2 regions of the Duganella caerulea genome follow, and region 2 is predicted to be linked to the other one. Evidence: riboswitches for the same ligand, from Rfam matches in the RefSeq annotation. Region 2 holds a riboswitch; the other holds the start of a gene.
The links. Region 2 has a riboswitch for cobalamin ahead of ACUJB0_RS17950 (energy-coupling factor ABC transporter permease). Riboswitches for the same ligand answer to the same signal wherever they lie in the genome.
Positions count from the first base shown of each region.

Region 1: another riboswitch for cobalamin. It lies ahead of ACUJB0_RS31410 (TonB-dependent receptor domain-containing protein); the one in region 2 lies ahead of ACUJB0_RS17950 (energy-coupling factor ABC transporter permease).

Region 1 is NZ_BPWJ01000023.1:1,940-9,146, reverse strand. It holds gene cobU (bifunctional adenosylcobinamide kinase/adenosylcobinamide-phosphate guanylyltransferase) at 1-222, opposite strand, end outside; gene ACUJB0_RS31430 (cobyrinic acid a,c-diamide synthase CobB) at 219-1,523, opposite strand; gene cobO (cob(I)yrinic acid a,c-diamide adenosyltransferase) at 1,523-2,161, opposite strand; gene ACUJB0_RS31420 (ABC transporter ATP-binding protein) at 2,158-2,931, opposite strand; gene ACUJB0_RS31415 (FecCD family ABC transporter permease) at 2,931-3,953, opposite strand; gene ACUJB0_RS31410 (TonB-dependent receptor domain-containing protein) at 4,028-5,887, opposite strand; cobalamin riboswitch at 6,022-6,254, opposite strand; gene ACUJB0_RS31405 (histidine phosphatase family protein) at 6,273-6,839, opposite strand; gene ACUJB0_RS31400 (adenosylcobinamide-GDP ribazoletransferase) at 6,844-7,207, opposite strand, start outside.
Region 2 is NZ_BPWJ01000005.1:486,498-493,704, forward strand. It holds gene ACUJB0_RS17940 (hypothetical protein) at 3-677, opposite strand; gene ACUJB0_RS17945 (SGNH/GDSL hydrolase family protein) at 698-1,792, opposite strand; cobalamin riboswitch at 2,096-2,303, shown strand; gene ACUJB0_RS17950 (energy-coupling factor ABC transporter permease) at 2,422-3,105, shown strand; gene ACUJB0_RS17955 (energy-coupling factor ABC transporter substrate-binding protein) at 3,102-3,443, shown strand; gene cbiQ (cobalt ECF transporter T component CbiQ) at 3,433-4,167, shown strand; gene ACUJB0_RS17965 (energy-coupling factor ABC transporter ATP-binding protein) at 4,164-5,021, shown strand; gene cobM (precorrin-4 C(11)-methyltransferase) at 5,018-5,803, shown strand; gene ACUJB0_RS17975 (sirohydrochlorin chelatase) at 5,800-6,702, shown strand; gene ACUJB0_RS17980 (precorrin-8X methylmutase) at 6,699-7,207, shown strand, end outside.

The DNA of each region.
Region 1 (7,207 bases), on a different contig from region 2:
GGACCAGCGCAGCAACTGGTTTCCCAGTGCCAGCGGCTCCTCCACCGTGGTCCATTCGCTCGGCCGGCCGGCGCGATGATGTGCGATGCGGGTGGCCATTTCGGCGTCGCCGGCGGTGGCCGTGGCGATGTAGACGACTTCCTTGCCCGACTCGATCGCCAGGCGGTCCGCATATCCGCTTTTACCGGAGCGTGCGCCCCCGAGAACCAATGTACGTGTCATGCTGCGCTCCTTGAAAACAGGGCGGCGGCGGCCGCCGGATTGGATGGAAAGTAAGCGTGAAAATACGACGCCTTCAGGGAGCCTACGCGATACCAAGCCTCACCCTGAACGGCGGATGGATGTTTGATAGTGTACGCCGTTGGCTCCACCGCTGTCTCCAGTTTGGAGTAGTGGAACGTGTGGCCGCGCAGGACGCCGTGTTCCGTCGTCAGTCCCTGCGAACCCAGGCCCGCGAGGCGCGCTTGCATCGCCACGGCGCCGGACAGTACACCTGCCATGGGCCATACCGTGCCTGCCTGGTCGGCCAGGGTGTCGGCCAATGCCATCATGCCGCCGCATTCGGCCACGATGGGCATGCCGGCCGCGTGGGCCGCGCGGATCGATGCTTGCCATATGGCTGCTTGCGACAGCGCCTCCGCATGCAGCTCGGGATAACCGCCCGGCAGATAGACGGCGTTCGCTTCCGCCGGCACGGGCTCATTGGCCAGCGGCGAGAAGAACGTCAGCGTCGCGCCCAGCTGGCGCAGGGTGTCCAAGTTGGCTGGATAAATGAACATGAAGGCCGGATCACGCGCGACCGCGATGTTTTGCCCTGCAAGCAGCGGTGCTTGCGGTTCCGTGGCTGGCGGGATCTCGATGCTTACGGGCGGCAGGCGTTCCCATGCCGCTTCGTCGAACACCAGCTGGTCCGCCAGATTGTCGAGCAGCTGTTCAATGTCGACGACTTCGCCGGGCAGCACCAGGCCGAGGTGGCGCTCGGGCAGCGACTTGGCCTGGCGCGGCAAGGTCGCGAACAGGGGAATGTCCCGTAGCGAGGCCGCCACCATCTTGGCGTGGCCTTCGCTGGCGACGCGGTTGGCGATCACGCCCGCCATCTGTACCGGGCCATAGTCGCGCAGGCCGTGGACCAGCGCACCCGCGGTTTGCGCCATGGCGCCCGCGTCGATCACCGCCATCACCGGCACGCCGAATTCGCGCGACAGGTCGGCGGACGACGGCGTGCCGTCGTACAGGCCCATGACGCCTTCGATCAGGATCACATCCGCTTCGGCGGCGGCTTGCGCCAGTTGGCTGCGACACAGCTCATGGCCGACCATCCACAGGTCCAATGAGCGTACCGGCGCGCCGCTGGCGCGTTCCAGCAGCATCGGATCGATGAAATCCGGGCCGCATTTGAACACGCGTACCCGTTTGCCCTGCCGTACCAGCTTGCGCGCCAGCGCGGCCGTCACCGTGGTCTTGCCCTGGCCGGAGGCCACGGCCGCCACCAGCACTGCCTTGACTTCGATATGCGCGGCCATTACCACTCGGTGCCCAATTGCGCGCCGATGCCTGCCTTGAAGGCGTGCTTGACGACTTCCATTTCGGTGACGGTATCTGCGATGGCGATCAGCTCCGGCGGCGCGCCACGTCCAGTGATGACGACGTGCTGCATTGCCGGGCGGGCCAGCAGATCGTTGATGACTGTCTCCACGTCCAGGTAGCGATATTTCAGGGCGATATTGAGTTCGTCGAGCAGCACCAGGCCGATTTCGGGATCGGCCAGGAAGCGCTTCGCCTGCTCCCATGCCAGCTGCGCCTTCTCGATATCGCGTTCGCGGTTCTGGGTTTCCCAGGTATAGCCTTCTCCCATCGAGTGGAAGCTGACCTCCATCGGGAAGCGGCGCAGGAACAGCTCTTCACCGGTCTGCATCGCGCCCTTGATGAACTGGACTACGCCCACCTTCATGCCGTGGCCCATGGCGCGGATCACCATGCCGAAGCCGCTGGAGCTTTTGCCCTTGCCATTGCCGGTGTTGACGATGATGATGCCGATCTCTTTGTCGGCGGCGGCGATCTTGGCGTCGATGATGGCCTTCTTGCGCTCCATGCGAACGCGATGGCGTTCGTTTAGCGCTGCGGTTTGCTCGTCGATGCCGTCGTTATTTTGTTGAGTCATGCTGGGTCCTCCGTGGGAATGAAGATACTGCGCTTGCCGTGCTGGATGATGTCGATCGGATGCCCGAGGTAGTCGCCCAGGATATCTGCTTGCATCACCTCGGCCGTGGTGCCGGCCAGCCAGCGGCCGTCGCCCATCAGCAGCAGCGCGTGGGTGGAGACGCTGTGCGCCAGCGTCAGGTCGTGGCCGATCATCACCGCGGTCTTGCCCTGGTCGCGGCACAAGCGCGCCAGCAGGCTCATAACGCTGACCTGGTGCGCCAGGTCCAGCGCATTGGCCGGTTCGTCGAGCAGCAGCAGCGGCGTGTCCTGCGCCAGCATGGCGGCGATGGCCACGCGCTGGCGTTCGCCGCCGGACAATGTGCGTACGTCGCGCTCGGCCAGTTCTGCCACTTCCATAGCCTCCAGCGATTTCAGGGCGATGGCGTGATCGTCGCTGCCTTCCCAATACCGGTTGCCGTGGTAGGGGTGGCGGGCCGACAGCACGGTTTCGATCACGCTGTAGGCGAAGGCGTCGCTGCGGCTCTGCGCCAGGAAGGCACGCTGGCGCGCCAGTTCGGCCAGCGGCCAGTCGGGCAGGGCGCGGTTCTGGATGGTGACATAGCCGCCGTCCGGGTTGCGCAGTCCGGCCAGGGTTTTCAGCAGGGTGCTCTTGCCGGCGCCATTGCGGCCGATGACGCTCCAGCATTCGCCTTCGCGCACACGCCAGTTCAGATCCGCGATCAGCTGGCGCTGGCCGATTTTCAGGGAGAGGTTGTGGGTGCTGATCATCATTTGCGCAGCCGGTGCAGTTGATACAAGAAGATCGGCGCGCCAATCAGGGCGGTGATCACACCCACCGGCAGCTGCTGGGGCGCGATGATGGTGCGGGCCAGCGTGTCGGCCAGCAGCAGGAAGGTGCCGCCGGCCAGCGTAGCCGCCGGGATCAGCACCCGGTGGTCGGCGCCGATGGCGAAGCGGCAGGCGTGCGGCACGATCAGGCCGACGAAGCCCACGCTGCCGGCGCTGGTGACGGCGCTGGCGGTCAGCAGACCGGAAGCGAAGAACAAACCCTTGCGCAGCGCGCCGACGCGGATGCCCAGCGTGGCGGCGGCTTCGGCGTGCAGCGCCATGACGTTCATGGAACGGGCGCTGCGCACGGCGAACACCAGGCCACAGGCCAATACGATCCACGGCATCGCGCGCGACGGCGCGCCGGCCAGGTCGCCGATCATCCAGAAGATCATGCTGCGCAAGCGGCTTTCAGGAGCGATGGAAAGCATCAGCGTCACCAGCGCCATGCAGGCGGAGGACAGTATCACGCCGGTCAACAGCAGTAGCGCGGTGCCGCCTTCGCCCGCCGTGCCGCCGCGCAGGTCGCGCCGGGCCAGCAGGTACAACATCATCGCGATGGCGACTGCGCCGCCGAAGGCCGAGGCGTCGACCATCCAGATGGCGCAGCCGAACAGCATCGCGGCCAGGGCGCCGACGGATGCACCGGCGGAAATGCCCAGCACATAAGGGTCGGCCAGCGGATTGCGCAGCAGCGCCTGCATCATCACGCCTGTCAGCGATAGCGCCGCGCCGGTGACGAAGGCGGTCAGCGCGCGGCCTACGCGAAGGTTGAGCAGGGTGGATGCCAGGGTGTTGGTCTGGCCGTGCAGCAGGTCATTGACCGCTGCGGGGATATCGGAAAGGGGAATCGAGACCGAACCGGTCATGCCCGAAAAAATCAGGCTGGCAAACGCGAACAGCACCAGCACGGTCAGGGTGACGGTGGCGCGTTGTCGCAGATTGCGGGAGAAAGAATGCATGCACTGCTTTCAAAAAGAGACTGCCGGGCGCTCGGCGGATGCGCTTCCCGCCCGGCAGATTACACCATTACTGCTTACTTGTAGCCGTAGCGGATGCCGGCAAACAGCTTGGACATCGGCGTGGTGTAGTTGCGCGCCAGATCGTACTGCTTGTCGCCGATATTGTTCCAGCGGACCAGCGCAGACCAGTCGCGGTTGAAGTGGTAGGTCGCGTACAGATTAACCAGGCCATAGCCGCCCATGCGGACGGTGTTGGCGGTGTCTTCGTAGCGGTCGCCGGACAGTTCGATCTCCACACCGGCCTTCAGGGCGCCGGCGCTGTAGTCGGCCATCAGGTTGCCGTGCTTTTTGGCGCGGCGCTGCAAGCGCTTGCCGCTGGTTTCGTCCTTTGGATCCTGCAGGTCGATGTTGGCGGACAGGTTGAAGCGGCCCAGCTGCTGGCTGGCGGCCATGGTCAGGCCTTCGAGCAGCGCGTGGTTAACGTTGTAGGCGCAGCCGTAGGAATAATCGCCGGCGTATGGGCATGGCGTCGTGTTCACCAGGAGGTCGGTCAGGCGGTTGTGGTAGTAGCTTGCGCTCAGCGCGGTGGAGCCGTTGTCGTAGCGCAGGCCGATTTCGGCGTTCTTGCCCTGCTCCGGTTTGTTGTTGGGGTTCCCATAGCTTGGGTAGTACAGTTCATTGAAGGTCGGTGCGCGGAAGCTGGTGCCGTAGCTGGCGGTGGCGCGCAACGCCTGCGTGAAGGTGTAGCCGTAGCCGATGGAGCCAGTGTTCTTCCCACCGTAGACCGATTTGTCGCGGCGCACGCTGGCGTTGAACAGGTTATCGCCACGGCGGGCGTTGTACGAAGCCGCCAGGGAGTTGGTGGTGCGCCGCGAAGCGTCCAGCGTGAAGCCGCTGGTCTGCACTTCTTCCTTGCGGTGGTCGTACAGCAGTTGCAGCACGTCGGCGCCGATCTGCACATCATTCTGCCAGGTGAAGTCCGTTTGCTTGGTGTTGGCCTGCGAATAGCCGAACGCGGAGGCGCTGCTGTAATTGGCGCCATCGTCCTTGGCCTGCGAGTACTGCACCAGGCTTTGCCAGGTCGGCAGGATCTGGTTCTTGCTGTAGACGGAGGCATTTTCGAGCTTCGCGTGCGAGCGCACATCGTAGGACGACGGGCCGTTGTCATACTGCGAATCGAGTTTGCTATGCAGGAGCATCGCGCCTACTTCGTGGCCTTCGGCCAGGCGCAGGCTGAATTGCGCCGCCGCGCTTTCGCGGTCGTAGCCATCCTTGTCGGCGTTGTAGGACTTGCCGATGGTTGGGCGGGTGGCCGAGAAACCGTCCGACTTTTCCTTGCCGGCGCTGATTGCGTAGCTGATGCTGTGTTCACCGCCGGTGGCGCCGGAGACCGAAACATCGCCCTCGCGGGTGTTGTCGGTGCCATAGCCAGCGAAGGCGGTGAATTCCGGTGCGCCCTTGCCCTTCTTGGTGAAGATCTGGATCACGCCGCCGATGGCGTCGGCGCCGTACAGGGAGCTCAGTGGGCCGTAGACGATTTCGATATGGTCGATGGAGGTCAGCGGCAGCGCGCTCCAGTTGGCGGCGCCGGTGGTCGACGAGCCGATACGCACACCGTCGACCAGGACCACGTTCTGGTTGCTGTTGGCGCCGCGGATAAACACGGTGGAGTTGGTGCCTGGGCCGCCGGTGCGGGCGATCTCGATGCCGCGCTGGCGTTGCAGCAGGTCGACAATGGAACCGGCGCCGGATTCGGCGATCTGCTCGGCGCTGATGGTGACGCTATCGCTGATAACGTCGGCCACTGGCTGGGGGCTGCGGGTGGCGGTGACCAGCACGGTGCCGGCGATTGGTTCTGCGTGAGCGTAGGAGGCGGCCATTGCCAGTGCCAGCGACGTCAGGGCCGCCGGACGGGAGATATGAAGATTCATCATGTAGTTTTTCTGTTAATAGCAACCGGCCGACGTCCCCGTGGGCCAGATTGAACAGAAGCGGAGAACCGGACGATGCATGCAGCGGAGCGCCGATACCAATGCCGGCTCCTTCCGTTCGCGCACATCCCGTTCGCTCACTTCCACCTGATTTGGCCGGTATCCGGGCTGGCAAGTTAGACCTTCTCACCTTCCCATGCGGAGCACAGTGGTTTGTCGGAGGAGGGCTGTCGCGCATGCGCTGCGACACTTGCTTACCGTTGCGGGGGCAGCACACGTGGGCCTTGGTCGAGTGGACCAGAAGCTTCGTGTTTCCCGTTTAACTGCGCATCTGGACAGACGCGCGGGCACCAAAACCCCGCCATTATACGGGTTTGCGCTCCAGAGGTCATTGGCTGGAGGTTTGGCTTTGCAGGATCAACGTGGCGCCGTAGCCGATTTGATGCGGATGCCGGGCCGCCTGCAGCGCCATACCGGCGGGCGCCAGGCCGGTGTGGCATGCGGACAGCAAGCGCATCGCGCCGGCATGGCAGATGATGATGGCGTCGCGCTGCTGGCGCTGGAGGTCAGCATAGAAAGCGGCGATGCGGCCGGCCATCTGCAGCACGCTCTCGCCGCCGCCGGGGCGGTAGTTGACCAGATCCGCGGCCCACGCGTCGATGTCGGCGCGCGGGATGTCGTCCCAGGCGCGCATTTCCCATTCGCCGAAGTCGATTTCGGCGATGCGGGCGTCCAGCAGTGGGGCGGGGGATTGCAGCAGCGGCGCCAGCTCCGCTGCGAGCCTGGTGCAGCGTTGCAGTGGGCTGCTATAGACAGGCAGGCCGTGGGGCAGCGCGGCCGACAGTGCCGCCAGCGTTCGTGCCAGCTGATCCTCTGATACGGCGAGGTCGCTGCGGCCGTAGCAAACGCCGGTGGCAACCAGCGGCTGCGGATGGCGGACCAGTATCAGGCGCATGGCGTTACCAAGGCAGTGCGCCGTGGCGCATGCTGGCCAACACGCACAGGTAGAACGCGACTTCGCTGAGCTGTTGTACGGCGCCGAGGCAGTCGCCCGTGTAGCCCGCGATGCGGCGGACGAACTTGCGGGCCAGCCAGGCGGTGGCGATGGCGCCGGCGGCGATGCCAGCTGCCAGTGCGCTCCATGTGATCCATCCGCAGGCGATCATCGCGAACGCTGGAATGGCGGCGGAGGCGGTCGCCAGTGAAAATTCGGCGCCGCTCATTTTTTGCGCCAGCGGCTTAGCCTTGCCTTCCGCGCGCGCGTAGTCGAGTCGCCAGATCAGCGAGGTCGCCATCAGGCGCGATAGCGGATGGGCGACAAAC
Region 2 (7,207 bases):
GATCAGCGGCCGGGTGCGGCCGGTTCGATGGGAGGAGGAACGACGATGCGCCGGATCGGCAGTCCGGGCGGCGCCAGCTCGGGCGGCACCACGCGGTCCTTGGGCATCGCGATTGGATTGTGGGCGGCGTCGTACAGTTGGAAATCGGGCGCGAACATCAGGATCGCTTCGATGCGCTGGCCGTCGTCAGTGGCCTGGTGGTGGCGCACGTAGCCGGGCGGCAGCTCGAAGTCCTCGGGCACCGCCAGCCCGACCTTGGGCGGACGCGTGCCCGGCGGCGGAAACGCGCCCAGGCCGCTGTATATGCCGCGTTCATGCAGGCGCTCGATCACTTCGGGCATGGTGGGATTGGCGCCCCGTGGCACATAGCTTTTCAGGTCGCGCGTCGGGTCGGCGTCGCCTTCCGGCGGGCGCTGAGGATTTTCAGACGCGACCGGCGGCGTGGCCGGCGCGGGCGCGGGCGCGGGCGGCGACCCTGCGGCCGGCGCCGCGCTGGCCGCAACCGGAGCCTGCGCGCCACCGGCGGCGATGCCGGGATCCGGCGTGGTGACCAGATACACCAGCACGCCGCAACCGATCACAGCCAGCACGAGCGCCACGGCCAGAAAGCCGGCGCGCGGACGCCAGGCGCCCGGTTTCTCGCTGCCGGCCTCGGGCCGCTCGGGAGGCTTGTCCAAGGGATCAGCTCACCCACGCATCAGGGCGTGGCGACGTTGTAGGTCGACACCGCCCAGCCCATCCGCTCGTGACCGTACTGGTTCCAGATCGGATTCTTGCCGGCCGAGAAGGACGTGTAGCGCGGCGCGCCCGAGCCGGAGCTGCCGCCGAACAGGCCGGCCGTGACGGTGCTGCCGGAATAGGTCGGGTGAGTATCGTCGGACTGGATGTAGTCGTAGCTGCTGCCGGACGATACGAAGTGCGCATTGGCGTCGCGCAGCGTCGAGCGCAGCGTGGTCGTGATGCGCGTGACATAGCTGGACTGGCTCTCGCCGGCGACGTAGCGCAGCGCGTCGGAGTCGATCTTGCCGTCGCCGTTGCTGTCGTAGTCCGCACCCATGTACTGCGCGAAGTTGTCGGCGCAGGCGAAGCCCTTCTGCCGCGCCAGGTCGCACATCGAGAAGTTGATCCTGGCCAGCGACGGCAGGAACTTGTCCTGCATGTTCACGGTCTTGCCGGTGGACGCATCCTTGCACGAGCTCTGCACGTTGTCGGCGTCGTAGCCGGGGTAATGCAGGTTCGACACCAGCTTGAGCTTGACGCCGGAATAGGCGTTGGCGTTGATGTAGTTCATCGCCGCCTCGACGTAGGTCTTGCAGCTGCTTTCGGCCGCGGTCAGCACGCTGTCGTCGCAGGTGCCGGTCTGGCTCTTGAAGGCGGTGCGCGCCTGCAGGCCGTCATTGCCGCACATCTCGAAGGCCACCACGCGGGTGTTACTCGCTTGCATATACGAACGCTCGGCCACGATCTTGTTGTTGTACACATCCGAAGCCACCGCGCCGGACTTGGTGCGGCGCACGCTCTCGATGTCGGCGTTCCACAGCGCGGACAGGTATTCCGCGTCCACCGTCGGCGCCGAGTACTTGGCGGCGCTGGTGACGGAGCCGTTGTAGCCGGCGAAGATCGAATCGCCGTAGGCCACCACGCGGTAGACGGTGGAGGTGCCGGCCCGGTCGATGGTCCAGGAAACGTTCTGGTTCAGGGTGCTGGCCGCCGCGTGGTCCGCGACAGCGAGCAGGAACAGCGAGGACAACAGCGTAGGCAACGACTTCTTGTGAAAGCGGGTGTACGACATGGGGTGTCTCCGATCAGGAATGTGCGAGATGGCGTATTGTTGTTTGTTCTCCTGTTGCGACGGACGGCAACCTCGCGCGCGAGCCATCACGTCGCGGCGGCCTGGTTGCCATCGTCCATTTCAACTGCGTGATATCGCCTGCCGACGCAATGTTAGCAAACAACTCATACTACCCCGGGACCGCCCCGTGCACGCCACAGCCCGCCAACTGTCTCGCAAGACCAAGCGAATGTCTCCACAGGACCGCCCGCCTGTCGCGCCGCGATCACAGCGTCCGGTGTTGGCACATTGCGCAACGTTAGTGTAAGATCAATGCTTGGGTGCGAGCGTCTCCTTGGAGCGCTCGTTAAACGGGAAACCGGTGAAGCCGCTGAAACACGCGGCCATTCCGGTGCAGCCCCCGCTGCTGTAAGCCAGACGACTCCGTCATCACGTCACTGCATTAAACCGCGGGAAGACACGGAGAAGGACGAAGGCGAGCCAGAATACCGGCCCAAAAAAAATCAGCATCATCTCCGCGGGGTGACGGGAATTCGCTATCGATTGTTTGCGCACGTCCCGTGCCGCCCGTCGACCGTCTTTCATCTCCCGCATGGTGTCCGTAAAAACCATTCGACGGGAGGTTTCGAATGCATATCATGGAAGGCTTTTTGCCTCCGGCGCACGCGCTCGGCTGGGCAGCCGTTTCCTTGCCTTTTCTGGCCTGGGGTTTGCGCTCCATCGGCCGCGACCTGCAATCGCATCCCGAGCGGCGCATGCTGCTCGGCGTGGCGGCGGCGTTCGCGTTCCTGTTGTCCGCCTTGAAGCTGCCGTCGGTGACGGGCAGTTGTTCGCATCCGACCGGCGTGGGCCTGGGCGCCGCCCTGTTCGGCCCCGCCGCGATGGTACCGGTGGGCTTCGTGGTGCTGGTGTTCCAGGCGCTGCTGATGGCGCACGGCGGCCTGACGACGCTGGGCGCGAACGTGTTCTCGATGGCGATTGTCGGGCCGTTCGTATCGTACGGCGTGCTGCGCGCGGCGTCGGCACTGGGCTTCTCGCGTTCGCCGGCGGTGTTCCTCGCCGCGTGCCTGGGCGATCTGGCGACCTATGTCACCACCTCGATCCAACTGGCGCTGGCCTTCCCCGCCGCCGTCGGCGGCTTTAGCGTTTCGTTCTTCAAGTTCGCCGGCATCTTCGCGCTGACGCAGGTGCCGATCGCCATCAGCGAGGGCCTGCTTACGCTACTCGTGGTGAACGCGATGGTCCGCTTCAACGCGCACGAGCTGCGCGCCTTGCCCGTGATGACGCTCGGTGCGCGCAAGGATGGCGCATGAGGGCCCGGACCTGGCTGGTCTGCCTGGCGCTGGTGCTGTTGACGGTGCTGCCTTTGTGGCTGGCGACCGCGCCGCCGGCGGCGCCCGGCGGCGAGGCGCCGGCCATCTTCACCGGCGCGGACAATCGCGCGCAGCAGGCCATAGTCGCCATCGCTCCCGGTTACAAGCCGTGGTTCACACCCGTGTTCGAGCCGGCCAGCGATGAAATCGCGTCGCTGCTGTTCGCGCTGCAGGCGGCCATCGGCGCCGGCGTGATCGGCTACTGGCTCGGCATGTCCGTGGCCCGCGAACGCGCGCGCCGCGAGGCCGCTTCCGCGCAGGACCGCCGTGCTGATTGAGTCGACCGCGTACGCCAACCGCTGGCGCGATGTGGCGCCGTCGGCCAAGGCGCTGTTCGCGCTGGCCGGCGTGGTCGCGGCCTGGTTGGCCCGCAGTCCCTACGCGCTGGCCGCGCTGACGTCGGTGCTCGTGCTGGCCGCCCTGGTCGGCGCGCGCGTCCCGCTGCGCGCCTACGCCGCCACCGTGCTGCCGCCGCTCGGCTTCCTGCTGATCTCCTGCGCGGCCATGCTGTTCGGCCCGGACGCGCAGGGCGACTGGCGCTGGTCCGGCGCCATGCTGCCTGTCGTCGTCCACACGGCATTGCGTTCGCTGGCTATGCTGGCCGCGCTGTCAGGGCTGGTGCTCAGCACACCGATGCCCGGCCTGCTCGCGCTCATGCGCCGCCTGCGCATGCCGGAGCTCCTGCTCGACATGATGGTGCTTTGCTATCGCATGCTGTTCGTGCTGCGCCAAGCGTGGGACGAAGGCGTGACCGCGCAAAGCGCGCGGCTCGGCTATCGCGGCTGGCGCCAGGCCTGGCGCTCGACCGGCCTGTTGGCCGGGCAGATGGCGGTGCAAGTGTGGCAACGCGCCGCCGCGCTGCAAATGGCGGCAGACGCGCGCGTCTGCCAGGGTGCGCTGCGCTTCCTGCCGGTGGTCTACCCGCAGGCGCGCCGCCAGTGCACGGTGGCCGCGCTGGCGGGCGCGCTGCTGGTGGCGCTGGCAGTGGGAGACCGCTTGTGAATCCCCCGATACTGGAACTGGAAACCGTCGCCCACGTCTACCCCGACGGCAGCAAGGGCCTGCACGATTGCAGCCTGACGCTGCACCGTGGCCGCCGCTACGCGCTGCTGGGCGCGAACGGCGCAGGCAAGACCACCGTGCTGCAGCACCTGAATGGCCTGCTGCGTTCCACCGCCGGCCAGCTGCGCATCGACGGCCAGCCCTTCGACTACAGCCGCTCCGGACTCACGGCGCTGCGCAGCCGCGTGGGACTCGTGTTCCAAAACCCGGACCGCCAGTTGTTTTCGGCGCTGGTCGAGGAGGACGTCTCATTCGGCCCGCTCAACCTCGGCCTGGGCGCGGACGAGGTGCGCGCCCGCGTGGCTGCCGCGTTGGATGCGGTGGGCTTGCGCGGCCACGCTCGCCGCGCGGTGCATCAACTGAGCTTCGGCCAGAAGAAGCGCGTCTGCATCGCCGGCGTGCTGGCGATGCAACCGGACGTGCTGCTGCTGGACGAACCCATGGCTGGCCTCGACGCACCCATGCAAACCGAACTCGCCGCCCTGCTCGACCAGCTGGCCGCGCGCGGCGTCACCGTGCTGCTGTCCACCCACGACATCGACTTCGCCTTCCGCTGGGCCGACGACATCCACGTGATGGCGGGCGGCCGCTGCATCGCCTCCGGCCAGGCGCAGACACTGTGCGCGCAGGCGGACGTGCTGCACGCCGCCGGCCAGCGTCCACCGGCCGCGCTGGCGCTGCACGCGGAGCTGGTCGATCTCGGCGTGCTGCCCGCCGGCCCAGCCCCGCGCAGTGTCGACGCCTTGCTCGACACACTGCGCGCACACAAACATTCAGGAGTACTCACCGCATGACATCCCTCGGCAAAATCTGGTTCGTGGGCGCAGGCCCCGGAGACCCGGAACTGATCACCGTCAAAGGCCAGAAGCTGCTGTCGCAGGCGGGCGCCGTGCTGTTCGCCGGCTCGCTGGTCGACCGCGCCGTCACGCTGCACGCACCACCCGGTTGCGCCATCCGCGACTCCAAGGACATGACGCTGGAAGAAATGACCGCATGGCTGATCGAGCAGGCGCGCATCCACGCCACCGTGGTGCGCCTGCAAACCGGCGATCCCGCTTTGTACGGCGCGCTGATCGAACTGGCGCGCCCGCTCGGCGAAGCAGGCATCGAATGGTCCGTGGTGCCGGGCGTTTCGTCGGCGATGGCCTCGATGGCGGCGGCCGGCGAATCCATGACGCTGCCCGAGGTGACGCAGACCGTCATCCTCACCCGCGTCGAAGGCCGCACGCCGATGCCGGAAGGCGAAGACCTCGCCAGCCTGGCCGCGCACCGCACCACGCTGTGCATCTTCCTGTCGATCACGCTGATGCACAAGGTGGAGACCGCGCTGCGCGCCGCCGGCTGGGCCGAGGACGCACCGATGCTGGTGGTGCACAAGGCCAGCTGGCCGGGCGAGCAGAAGATCGTGCGCGGAACGCTGGCCGACATCAAGCAGCGCTGCCGGGAGGCCGGCGTCGCCAGCCAGGCGATGATCGTCGCCAGTCCCACATTGGGCGCGCTGCATTGGGAGACGCTGGCGCGCTCCAAATTATATGACCCAACATTTACCCATCGTTTCAGAAAGGCGAGCGCATGAACCCAGTAAATAAGGACACAATCCTGATTGTCGGCCATGGTTCCCGCGAGGACTCCGGCAACCAGGAGATCCGCGAATTCACCAGCCAGTGGCGCGCGCGCCGTCCGGATTGGCGCATCGAGTTGTGCTTCATTGAATTCGCGCCGCCGGAGATGAACGCCGCGCTGCTGGACGCCGCGCGCTGCTCGCGCCGCGTGCTGGTGGTGCCGCTGATCCTGAACGCGGCCGGCCACGTCAAGATGGAGATACCGGAAGCGATCGAGCATGCGCGCCTTGCCTGCCCGCAGACCGAGATCCTGCTGGCGCCGCACCTCACCGCCTGCGATCCGATCCTGGCGATCCTCAAGCGTCGCCTGCGCAAGGCCATGAACGCGCTGGACATGCCCGATCCGACCAGCACCGGCGTGGTGGTGCTGGGACGCGGCTCGTCCGACCGTGGCGCCAACGGCGAAATGGCCAAGATGGCCCGCTGGCTGCTGGAGGAAGGCGACCATGAGCTGGTCGACCTGGCCTTCACCGGCATCACCTGGCCGCGCCTTGAGAAAGTGGTGCAGCGCCAGGTCACGCTGGGCATGCGCCAGATCGTGGTGCTGCCCTACTACCTGTACACCGGCACCCTGATGCAGCGCATACACCGCCAGGTGGAGCACCTGCGCGGCCAATATCCACAGGTGCGCTTTGCCTGCTCCGAGCATTTCGGCTTCGAGAACGAGATCTTCGAACTGATGGACCAGCGGGTGGAAGACCTGCGCGCCGGTGTGCCGGACAGCCGCCTGCCTTGCGACGGCTGCAGCTACCGCGAAATCGCGCATGACCTGGGCCACGGCCACTCGCATGCGCACACGCACGAGGTACACGTGCATCCGCATCACGACCACGCGGAGGCGCAGCCGGCATGAGCACCGTGAACACCGTTACCGAACAGCTGACCCGCGCCGGCCAGGTGATCGAGCATGACAGCTTCGCCATCATCGACGCCGAAGCCGGCCCGCACCGCTACACCGAAAGCCAATGGCCCATCGTGCGCCGCATGATCCACGCCAACGCGGACTTCGACTTCAACGGCCTGACCGCCTTCCATGCGGAGGCAGTGGAAGCCGGCATCAACGCCATGCTGGCCGGCGGCGCGCCGGTCGTGGCGGACGTGGAGATGATCTGCTCCGGCCTGTCGCAGCCGCGCCTTGCGCACTTCGGCATGAAGACCCACCAGTTCATCAGCGACGCCGACGTCATCGCCACCGCGCAAAAGGAAGACACCACGCGCGCCGTCCAAGCCATGCGCAAGGCGCATCGACTGGGCTTGCTGGACAAGGCCATCGTCGGCATCGGCAATGCGCCCACCGCGTTGATTGAGCTGGTGCGCCTGATCCGCGAGGAAGGCGTGCGCCCGGCGCTGGTGGTCGG